2 regions of the Undibacterium sp. Tian12W genome follow, and region 2 is predicted to be linked to the other one. Evidence: predicted binding sites of a transcription regulator. Region 2 holds the regulator's gene; the other holds the start of a gene.
The links. Region 2 encodes LexA, which represses DNA repair genes until DNA is damaged. Its sites were predicted from a motif close to ACTGTATNNNNATACAGT; they were not measured.
Positions count from the first base shown of each region.

Region 1 (4,423 bases), on a different contig from region 2:
TTGCGTATGGAGCTGGGGCATTTTTTCTTGCCTTGTACATTATGATAGACCGCGACCGTCTGCGCGGCGCATTGTTTGCTGTGATACCCCGTGCGCATCACATTAAACTGGCGCGCATCATGCTCAATCTTGAAACCATCGTTGGTGGTTACGTGCGTGGCCAAGTTCTCACTTGCGCCATGATGACGGTTTTTCTGTTTATTCTGCTTACCGCCTGTGGCGTACCAAATGCAATAGCGATTGCCGCTTTTGGCGGAATTGTGGATGTGCTCCCTTTCGTCGGCATTTTCCTCACCATGGTACCAGCTGTGCTCGCAGCATTTGCCGTCAGTGGCGTTGCCGCCACCGTGGTGGGCGTGTTGTTGCTGTGCTATGAAGAGTTTGAAAGTCGGGTATTGATCCCTGTCGTTTATGGACGCGCACTACGCTTGCCCTCTTCTATAGTTTTATTTGCATTGATTGCCGGCGGTACTTTGTATGGCATTGGTGGTGCCCTGTTGGCATTGCCAGTCGCAGCAACGCTGCTTATGCTGATCGATGAGCTGAAAGTTGAATTGCCTGGCGAAAGCTTGCAAGCCAAGGACCTGGCAGTACAAAGAGATGATATCGTGGGTGAGGCAGAATATTTGCGCCGTACAGATGGTATGCCGGCTGAAGCTGCAGCAGGCATTGCCCTAGAAATTTCTGGAGACAGAAAACATAACGAGGGAGAAAGAGCGGCGAAAGATTTTATCCCGCCTGAAGATGCGGTTCAGAGTACTTGAGTTAGCAAGAACGCTCAGCGCTGGTTTGACGCAGTGCTATTTTTGTCAACTTGGCTTATCCTGTTTTGGTCGGCCCAGCACTTGCCCCATTAAGGCTGTACCTGGTGTTTCCCTGCCGCCAGGCCCAGCCTCAAATCGTATATCGTCAAGCTGCAATTCTTCTTTGCAAGCAGAGCAAGCCGGTACGGCAGTCGTGACGTGACCACAATGTTGATGGCGTACCAGTAAGGGTTGTAGTCCTTCTGCGGTGCGCCATTTATCTCCCCAGACAGTCAATGCCAGTAATACTGGATATAAATCCCGCCCTTGCTGCGTCAGGCTATAACGCCAGACACGTTTATCCTGCGTATCGGTATGTCGCTCGACTATGCCCTGCTCCATCATTTTTTTCAACCGGGCGGTCAGAATATTGGATGCCACGCCAAGATTGCGCTGGATATCATCAAAACGCTCAAACCCCAGAAACAGATCGCGCAAGATCAACAATGACCACCACTCACCAATGACTTCCAATGTGCGGGCTATAGAACAGGAAAAATCAGAAAACGAACTGCGTTCCATAATTTAGCTTGCTTGATGCAAGTTAACTGTTTACATTACTTGCATTATGCCAGTGAAAGTTCACCATGTATGCTTATATCGTTGAGAACAAACTTCGTAAAACCTTTGCTGCTATCAACACAGGCGATGTCAGCCTGATGCTGGATACCCTGGCTACTGATTTTGCATATCGCTTTGAAGGAGATTCGCCGATTTCTGGTTTGCGTAATTCACGCGCATCCATGGCTTTATGGTGGGAACGCTTATACCGTTTGTTCCCTGGCTTGCAATTTGAGGTAAAAGAAGTTGCTGTCATCGGGCCGCCGTGGGATACCCGTATCCATGCGGTGCTGGATTTCATCGTGCCGCATCAGCCAGATGGCCCCTACAAGAATGTAGTGATGCAATTCATGCGCATGCGCTGGGGCAAAATCACCTACGTCCATACACTGGAGGATACGCAGCGCTGCAGCCGCTATCTGGCGTGGAGTGCAACACAGGGATGTGACGAAGCATTGGCAGCCCCTATTACCGATCAAACCTGGCCAGGCCCCGGGCCATTCTTGCGGGCTTAGATTTAAATATTCAGATCTTATTCTGATCTATACCAGCTAAACATTTATCTGATGGAAGCAAACTGCTGCAAACACTCCCGCAATATCTGGGGCGTGTTTGCAGTAGAGAGTTGTTCACTCCATTGACAAATAAATTGATAGCCTGAACTTACCAGTTTGCTTTGGACAAAATAACCAACCACTTGCGCAGTACCAGCATTTCCAGATGCCCGGCCTGTATGCCTGTACTGCAATCGAGTACAGGATTGACATAGTAAGAACGCTGCCGGAAGTCGCGGCAAACAAAAATTTCGCGACGTCCCAGGCGCATTACAAAAGAGCTTGGGGCAAATTGCAGGCTGAAGCGTGTATCAAAAGACTGTTCGAGGTTTGCCATAATTTCAATCTCCATATCGGTTGGTATGTGATAGAGGAACTTCATCAAAACAGCCATGCGTTCATCCATGGACGAACTTTAACACAAACTACTGTATGCAAAATCAGTATTTTAAAAACTGTGGTTTTCTCACCTCTCTGTAATTTCTTGCTCCAGTCACATAACACGGGCACATAAAATAAACTTTGAAGTCTGCCGCCATATTACATATACTGTATATTTAATCAGTATATGTAATATGACCCACGTTTCCTCACTTCCTCCTGAACGCATACACCCCGCATTGTGGCGTGCATCGCAACTGGCGCGTGGTCAGGGTGGCTATTTGCCCAGTGGCTATGCAGAACTCAATAATGAACTACCCGGTAATGGCTGGCCACAGGGGCAATTAACCGAGATTTTGCTGCCGCAGCTTGCCACTGCCGAACTCAGCTTGCTCAAACCCGCCTTAAGCCAGCTTGATGGGCGTCCCATTGTTTTATTGACGCCGCCTTATATACCGCAAGCATTGGCTTTTGCATGCACAGGCTTGCAATCATCGCAGTTGATATGGATACGCTGCCAGAAACATGTTGATGCTTTGTGGGCGGCTGAACAGGTATTGCGCAATAGCAGTTGTGGTGCGCTACTGTTCTGGACATCCAGCATCCGCAGTGAAGCTTTGCGTCGTTTGCACCTGGCAGCACAAAGCTCGGAGACTTTATTCTTTTTGATGCGTGACATGCGGGCGGCACAGCAAGCCTCTCCCGCTCCCTTGCGATTGAGTGTCCAGACCAGCCAATATGGTCTGGAGCTGGGCATACTCAAACGCCGTGGCAGCCAGCGCGATGCTCCGCTGGCATTGCATGTGCCCGATCATCCTTATTTGTATGCCTATGCTCATCCAGGCAAAGAAAAACTTGCGACAAACTATGGCAACTTGCCCACCACTGTGGATAGCCGTTCACCTGCCTTTACTCCAGCTTGAGGTGTTTGTCACTCCCTTGTTTGCTCAGCAAGAGACACAAGTCAGTGTGATACTCCATCAAGGCCGGGTAACGTCCATGTCTGAATCTGCCGATCAGGCTGGCATACGCTTGAATATGCGCGCAGGTGGTGTGCAAATGCTGTCTGCCGATGCTGATTATTATCAGCGTGATCACAATAAAGAGAAGCTGGCATTACAGGCGGTAGCAACAGCCTTGCTGCAATACTCGCCACAAGTCTGCCTGGCAGAAGATGATTGCATACTGGTTGATATCAGTGCCAGTCTGAGTTTGTTTGGGGGTATACGCGCTTTGCGTAAACGCGTGCTGGAAAGCATGCGCATTCTCGGTTATACAGCAACGACAGGCATTGCTCCCGTTGCCAGGGCTGCCTGGTTATTGGCCAAACAGGCATCGCGCAAACTACCCAGAGGGCAGCATGTTTTTAAACTGCAAAGATTGAGCCAGCGTCTGGACAGGCTACCGGTCAGATTGCTCACCGCAGCTGAGCCTTTGACTGAGTTATTGCAGGGCATAGCCTGCTATAGCCTCAGAGATTTACGACAATTACCCCGCCCGGGCTTGCAGAGGCGTTGCGGCAAAGCTTTACTCATGGAGCTGGATCAGGTCTATGGTGAGCAAGCTGAAGTACACGAATGGTATCTGGCAGCACCAGAATTCAAAGTCAAAATCGAATTACCAGACCGTATAGAGCTTGCAGAATCACTACTTATTTTTGCCCGCAGCCTGCTGGCCCAATTGCTAGGATGGCTGGCAGCGCAGCAACTCGCAGTTACGCATATACATATGGAGTTATTGCATGAACGCGGTCGCCAGGCCATCCCGCCGACTATGTTTGATCTGCAACTGGCACAAGCATGCTGGCAAGAGTCGCATCTGCTGAGTTTGTTTAAAGAAAAACTCAGCCAGCTCAAGCTGGATAGTGCCGTCATCGGCATGCTGCTGGAAGTAAAGCAGACTATCTTGCGCGAAGCACAAAGCTACACCTTGTTCCCTGAACCTGGTGGGCAGGCAAATGAACATAAGCGCTTGCTTGAACTTCTTGTCGCTCGTCTGGGCGAAGATAATGTCTTGCAGCCAGCGCCACAAGCAGACCATAGGGCCGATATTGCCAATCACTGGATTTCTGTCATCAAGAAAGCTCCGTCACCCTGCCCTGCATCCGCTTTGGCAGGCTATGCC
Region 1 is NZ_JBMPPK010000008.1:232,020-236,442, reverse strand. It holds gene ACO0LI_RS12340 (AI-2E family transporter) at 1-764, shown strand, start outside; gene ACO0LI_RS12335 (winged helix-turn-helix transcriptional regulator) at 810-1,325, opposite strand; gene ACO0LI_RS12330 (nuclear transport factor 2 family protein) at 1,391-1,879, shown strand; gene ACO0LI_RS12325 (hypothetical protein) at 2,028-2,255, opposite strand; gene imuA (translesion DNA synthesis-associated protein ImuA) at 2,494-3,222, shown strand; gene ACO0LI_RS12315 (Y-family DNA polymerase) at 3,155-4,423, shown strand, end outside.
Region 1: imuA (translesion DNA synthesis-associated protein ImuA) is a predicted target of LexA. The motif match lies at 2,467-2,484, and genes of this name have one in related genera.

Region 2 (4,423 bases):
TGCCGTAGAAAAGAAATTTACTTTTTGGCGTAAGCGCGGGCCTTTATTTGATATGTTTGTCGCAAGAATAAGTTCAGGCGGATTTCTTGATATCAATGTAACGATCTGGTCGCCTTGGGTAAATCATCCAAATGGTGAACTTGGAGAGTTCCCACCCGACTATATATTGATTGGTGGCCGCCTCTCTGAGGATTTTCCCAAAAATATGTTTAGCGACCCAATGTTTTCTGTCGAAAATGAGGAAGATATTGAACAAGTTTTAAGATCTGTATTGGAATTAATTGATAAATACGCTCTACCCTGGTTTCCGACAGTTCGTTCATATGAAACGTATGTGGCCTACGTTGGGAAGCGTGGCTATCATCCGACTCCCGAACGGATAGAAATGGTAAAAGCCGGAATTGCACGAGGCTTCCAGCAAGAGCCATATATTTGATTTTTTACCAGGTGAAATATGTCTGTCGATATTTTTGTGATTCTAGAAAAAGAGAAAATGCCTATCCCCAAGCGATGGGCGCAAGCAATTGCGGATGCAGAGTTTGATCTGCAAATTGACACGGATTTTGATGTTGAAGAATTTTCCGGGTTTTTGCCCTGCATATACAAGGGTGAAGAAACTGGGTTCGAATATTTTTTCGAAGAGTTGGAAGACGATTTTTTGGACGAAGATGCGACACCGCAGCTTAAGGGTAGAGATTATCTGGTGACCTTTTCGACGCACAGTGATTTAACTGAACTGATAGCGTCGACTATTGCGTCAGCAGTCTTGTGTTCAATGTCCAACGGATTAATTCTGAATGATGAGGATGGACTACCCTTCATCAAGTCGCAAGATGCGATTGCCTATGGCAAGAAAGCAGAGGCTGAATTGATATTGGATTTGGATGGAGAATAGCTGACAGTATCCGGATAAATCAACTCAGGTCCTATGCAAGTAAGAATGCCTGTTTTTCTGTAAAAGTACGCTAGAAATGTTGCGATCAATATCGCTTACATGATCAACATCAATATCTCGGCAAGTATAGAGTCAGCGAAACTATAAGGCATCAATCATAAAGAGTGACGTAAAAGAGTTCATTAGTTATGTTATCGCGATGCGCGCTCGAAATGCTTTTAGCAGTATGAATAGTCTCGTCTTGCAAGGCGAGACTATTGGGTGGGCGTGGAGTAGTGTTTCGCGAACTTTTTGCTTCTGATCTTTGCGCTGCCCCAAGTAAATTCTGTTGGGGGTTGGCTGAGATTATGTCAACTCGCAAATTCAGCACGTGAACTGTTGATAGCAGGTGCATCCTTTGGCGCCACTATCAAAAAAGTTTGGGGACGAGCCGGGCGTGATCCGGATGAGAGGGGAGGATCACGCCCGGGCTGACCTCAAACCCAGTTGCGCATTAGGCCGACAGCCAGGCCTTCCAGCGCGAAATCTTCTTCCGTATCACCAATCTTGATCACAGGATAATCCGGGTTTTCTGGCATCAGCTCGATCAAACTGCCAGTTTTTTTATAGCGTTTGACGGTAACATCATCACCGAGGCGGGCAACAACGATCTGGCCATTGCGGGCACTGTCTGCCTTTTTGACTGCCAGCAAGTCGCCATCAAGTATGCCAGCGTCACGCATGGACATGCCACGTACCTTCAGTAAAAAATCTGGTTTGGCAGAGAACAGGGCAGGATCTACGTGGTAAGTCGATTCTATATGTTCACTTGCCAGTATCGGCGAGCCGGCAGCAACCCGGCCAACCAGTGGCAGGGCTAGTTGCAGCAGGGCAGGATGGGGCAAGGCCAGTTGCTTGCCTGTGATATGGCTGGACAACTCTGACTCCAGCAGGCGTATGCCGCGTGAAGTGCCTGCCGCAATTTCTATAACGCCTTTGCGTGCCAGTGCTTGCAAATGTTCTTCTGCCGCATTGGTGGAGCGAAACCCCAGTTCTGTCGCAATCTCGGCGCGGGTAGGAGGAAAGCCCGTGTTTTGAATGGCGTCTTTGATCAGGTTCAGGATTTGTTCCTGGCGGGAAGTGAGTTTGAGCATGGCGTTTTCTAGTGTTAAGGTGCTGTATATACAAGCAGTCTGTATTTTTATACAGTAAAGCTGAATATGCAAGTCAAAATGACCGCAATTACTGAGAAATGTGAAAAAAATACCTCACTTACCTTCGGGAATTGGCAGATAAATAGCCTAAGTCACTGATCTAATTGATCAATATGAAAAACTGGGTTATTATTGTCGGCTTTCCTCTTCCCGCACTCGTCTTGACGCCGAGGCGGGCTATTTTTATTGTCCACAAGGAGAATATATGCGTCATTATGAAATCGTATTTATCGTACATCCAGATCAGAGCGAGCAAGTTCCTGCAATGATCGAGCGCTACAAGGCAAGTGTTGTAGCCCGTGGTGGTCAAATCCACCGCGTTGAAGACTGGGGTCGTCGTCAATTGGCTTACATGATTCAAAAATTGGCAAAAGCACACTATGTTTGCTTGAACATCGAATGCGATGCTGAAACTCTGCTCGAGTTGGAAACAGCATTCAAATTCAATGATGCTGTCTTGCGTCACCTGACAGTCAAATTGAAAAAAGCAGAAACAACACCTTCTCCTATGATGAAAGCTGTTCAGAAAGAAGATGCTGCAAAAGCGCAACGTGTTGAAGCGCCTGCTGCTTAATAATTGACAAAGGTCGCGTAAAAAAATAGTGAATCAGCTGAAGCTCGTAGCCCGGATTGTGGAAAAAAGCGCATTGCGCTACACCCCGGCCGGTATCCCGATAGCTTCTGCTACCTTGATGCATAGTTCAGAGGCTCGTGAGGCGAACACAGTTCGGCAGGTCGAGTTTGAAATTTCTGCGATGGCTGCTGGTGAAATATCCCAGCGTTTTACAGAAATTGCCTTGGAACAGCCCATGGAATTCACCGGTTTTTTAGCGCGCAAAAATCGCAATAGCAAAAGTCTCGTTTTTCACATCACTGAATTCGAGACACATTTACTAGATTAGGAGCCAAAAATGGCATTCGGTAAAAAATTCGACAAAAGCAAATTGAAGCAAAAGCGTCAACAACAAAACCCTTTGTTCAAACGCAAAAAATTCTGCCGCTTCACAGCAGCACATGTAGAAAAAGTTGACTACAAAGACATCGACACACTGAAAGATTTCGTGCAAGAAAACGGCAAAATCATGCCAGCACGTTTGACCGGTACAAAAGCGCTGTATCAACGTCAAGTTGACACTGCAATCAAACGTGCACGTTACCTCGCGTTGCTGCCATACACTGATTTGCACACAGCGTAATTGACGACAAGGTAAAGGAGAAAAATATGCAAGTTATTCTGTTGGATAAAGTCGTTAATCTCGGCAATCTGGGTGATGTAGTTCGCGTTAAAGACGGCTATGCACGTAACTTTTTGATTCCACAACGTATGGCTCGTCGTGCTACGACAGCTGCAGTTGCTGAATTCGAAGCAAAACGCGCTGAACTGGAAAAAGCAGCAGCAGCCAAATTGGCAGCAGCTCAAGCTCAAGGCGAAAAACTGTCCGGTCTGACCGTACAAATCACACAAAAATCTGGTGTAGATGGCCGTTTGTTTGGTTCCGTCACTAATGCTGATATCGCTGAAGCCCTGACTAAACAAGGTTTCGCAGTAGAAAAAGCACAAGTACGTTTGCCACAAGGTCCGTTGAAGATCGCTGGCGAGCACAGTGTTTCCGTTGCTTTGCATACTGACGTTGTTGTTGACGTTAATGTTGCAGTAGTAGGCGAACACGCTTAATTTGCTGTCTTGGCAAATTCAAAAAAAAGCCGGGTTTTCCCGGCTTTTTTTATGTCGATGGCTGAATTTTGGGCTATTTGGCTATTTGTCACAAACTTGTCACAAACTGGTTCATTTCTCCATGCTGGGACGTTCTGATAGTCTGATTTAACGGTTATAATGCGCGCCATGAAAGCTGGTTCTGATCCTCAACTTGATGCCTTGCGTGTCCCCCCTCATTCCATAGAAGCAGAGCAATCTGTTCTCGGAGGTTTGCTGCTTGACAATGCCGCCTGGGATCGTATTGCCGACTTCATCAACGAAGAAGATTTTTATCGTTATGACCACAGGATCATTTTCCAGTGCATGGTCAAATTGATCAATTCTTCGCGTCCTGCTGACGTCATTACTGTATATGAAGCGCTGAATAGTGTGGGTAAGGCAGAAGATGCCGGTGGCCTGACCTACCTTAACGCACTTGCGCAGAATACACCTTCGGCTGCGAATATACGCCGCTACGCAGAGATCGTGCGCGACCGCGGTGTCTTACGCAAGCTGATTACCGTGGCAGATGAGATTTCAGGAGATGCCTTCAACCCCCAAGGGAAAGAGGTCAAGCAGATGCTGGACGCGGCGGAATCCAAGATTTTCGCGATTGCCGAAGAGGGCGCGCGCGGGGCG
Region 2 is NZ_JBMPPK010000014.1:42,284-46,706, forward strand. It holds gene ACO0LI_RS18285 (hypothetical protein) at 1-436, shown strand, start outside; gene ACO0LI_RS18290 (hypothetical protein) at 455-895, shown strand; gene lexA (transcriptional repressor LexA) at 1,372-2,028, opposite strand; gene rpsF (30S ribosomal protein S6) at 2,294-2,662, shown strand; gene priB (primosomal replication protein N) at 2,691-2,990, shown strand; gene rpsR (30S ribosomal protein S18) at 3,000-3,284, shown strand; gene rplI (50S ribosomal protein L9) at 3,311-3,763, shown strand; gene ACO0LI_RS18320 (replicative DNA helicase) at 3,932-4,423, shown strand, end outside.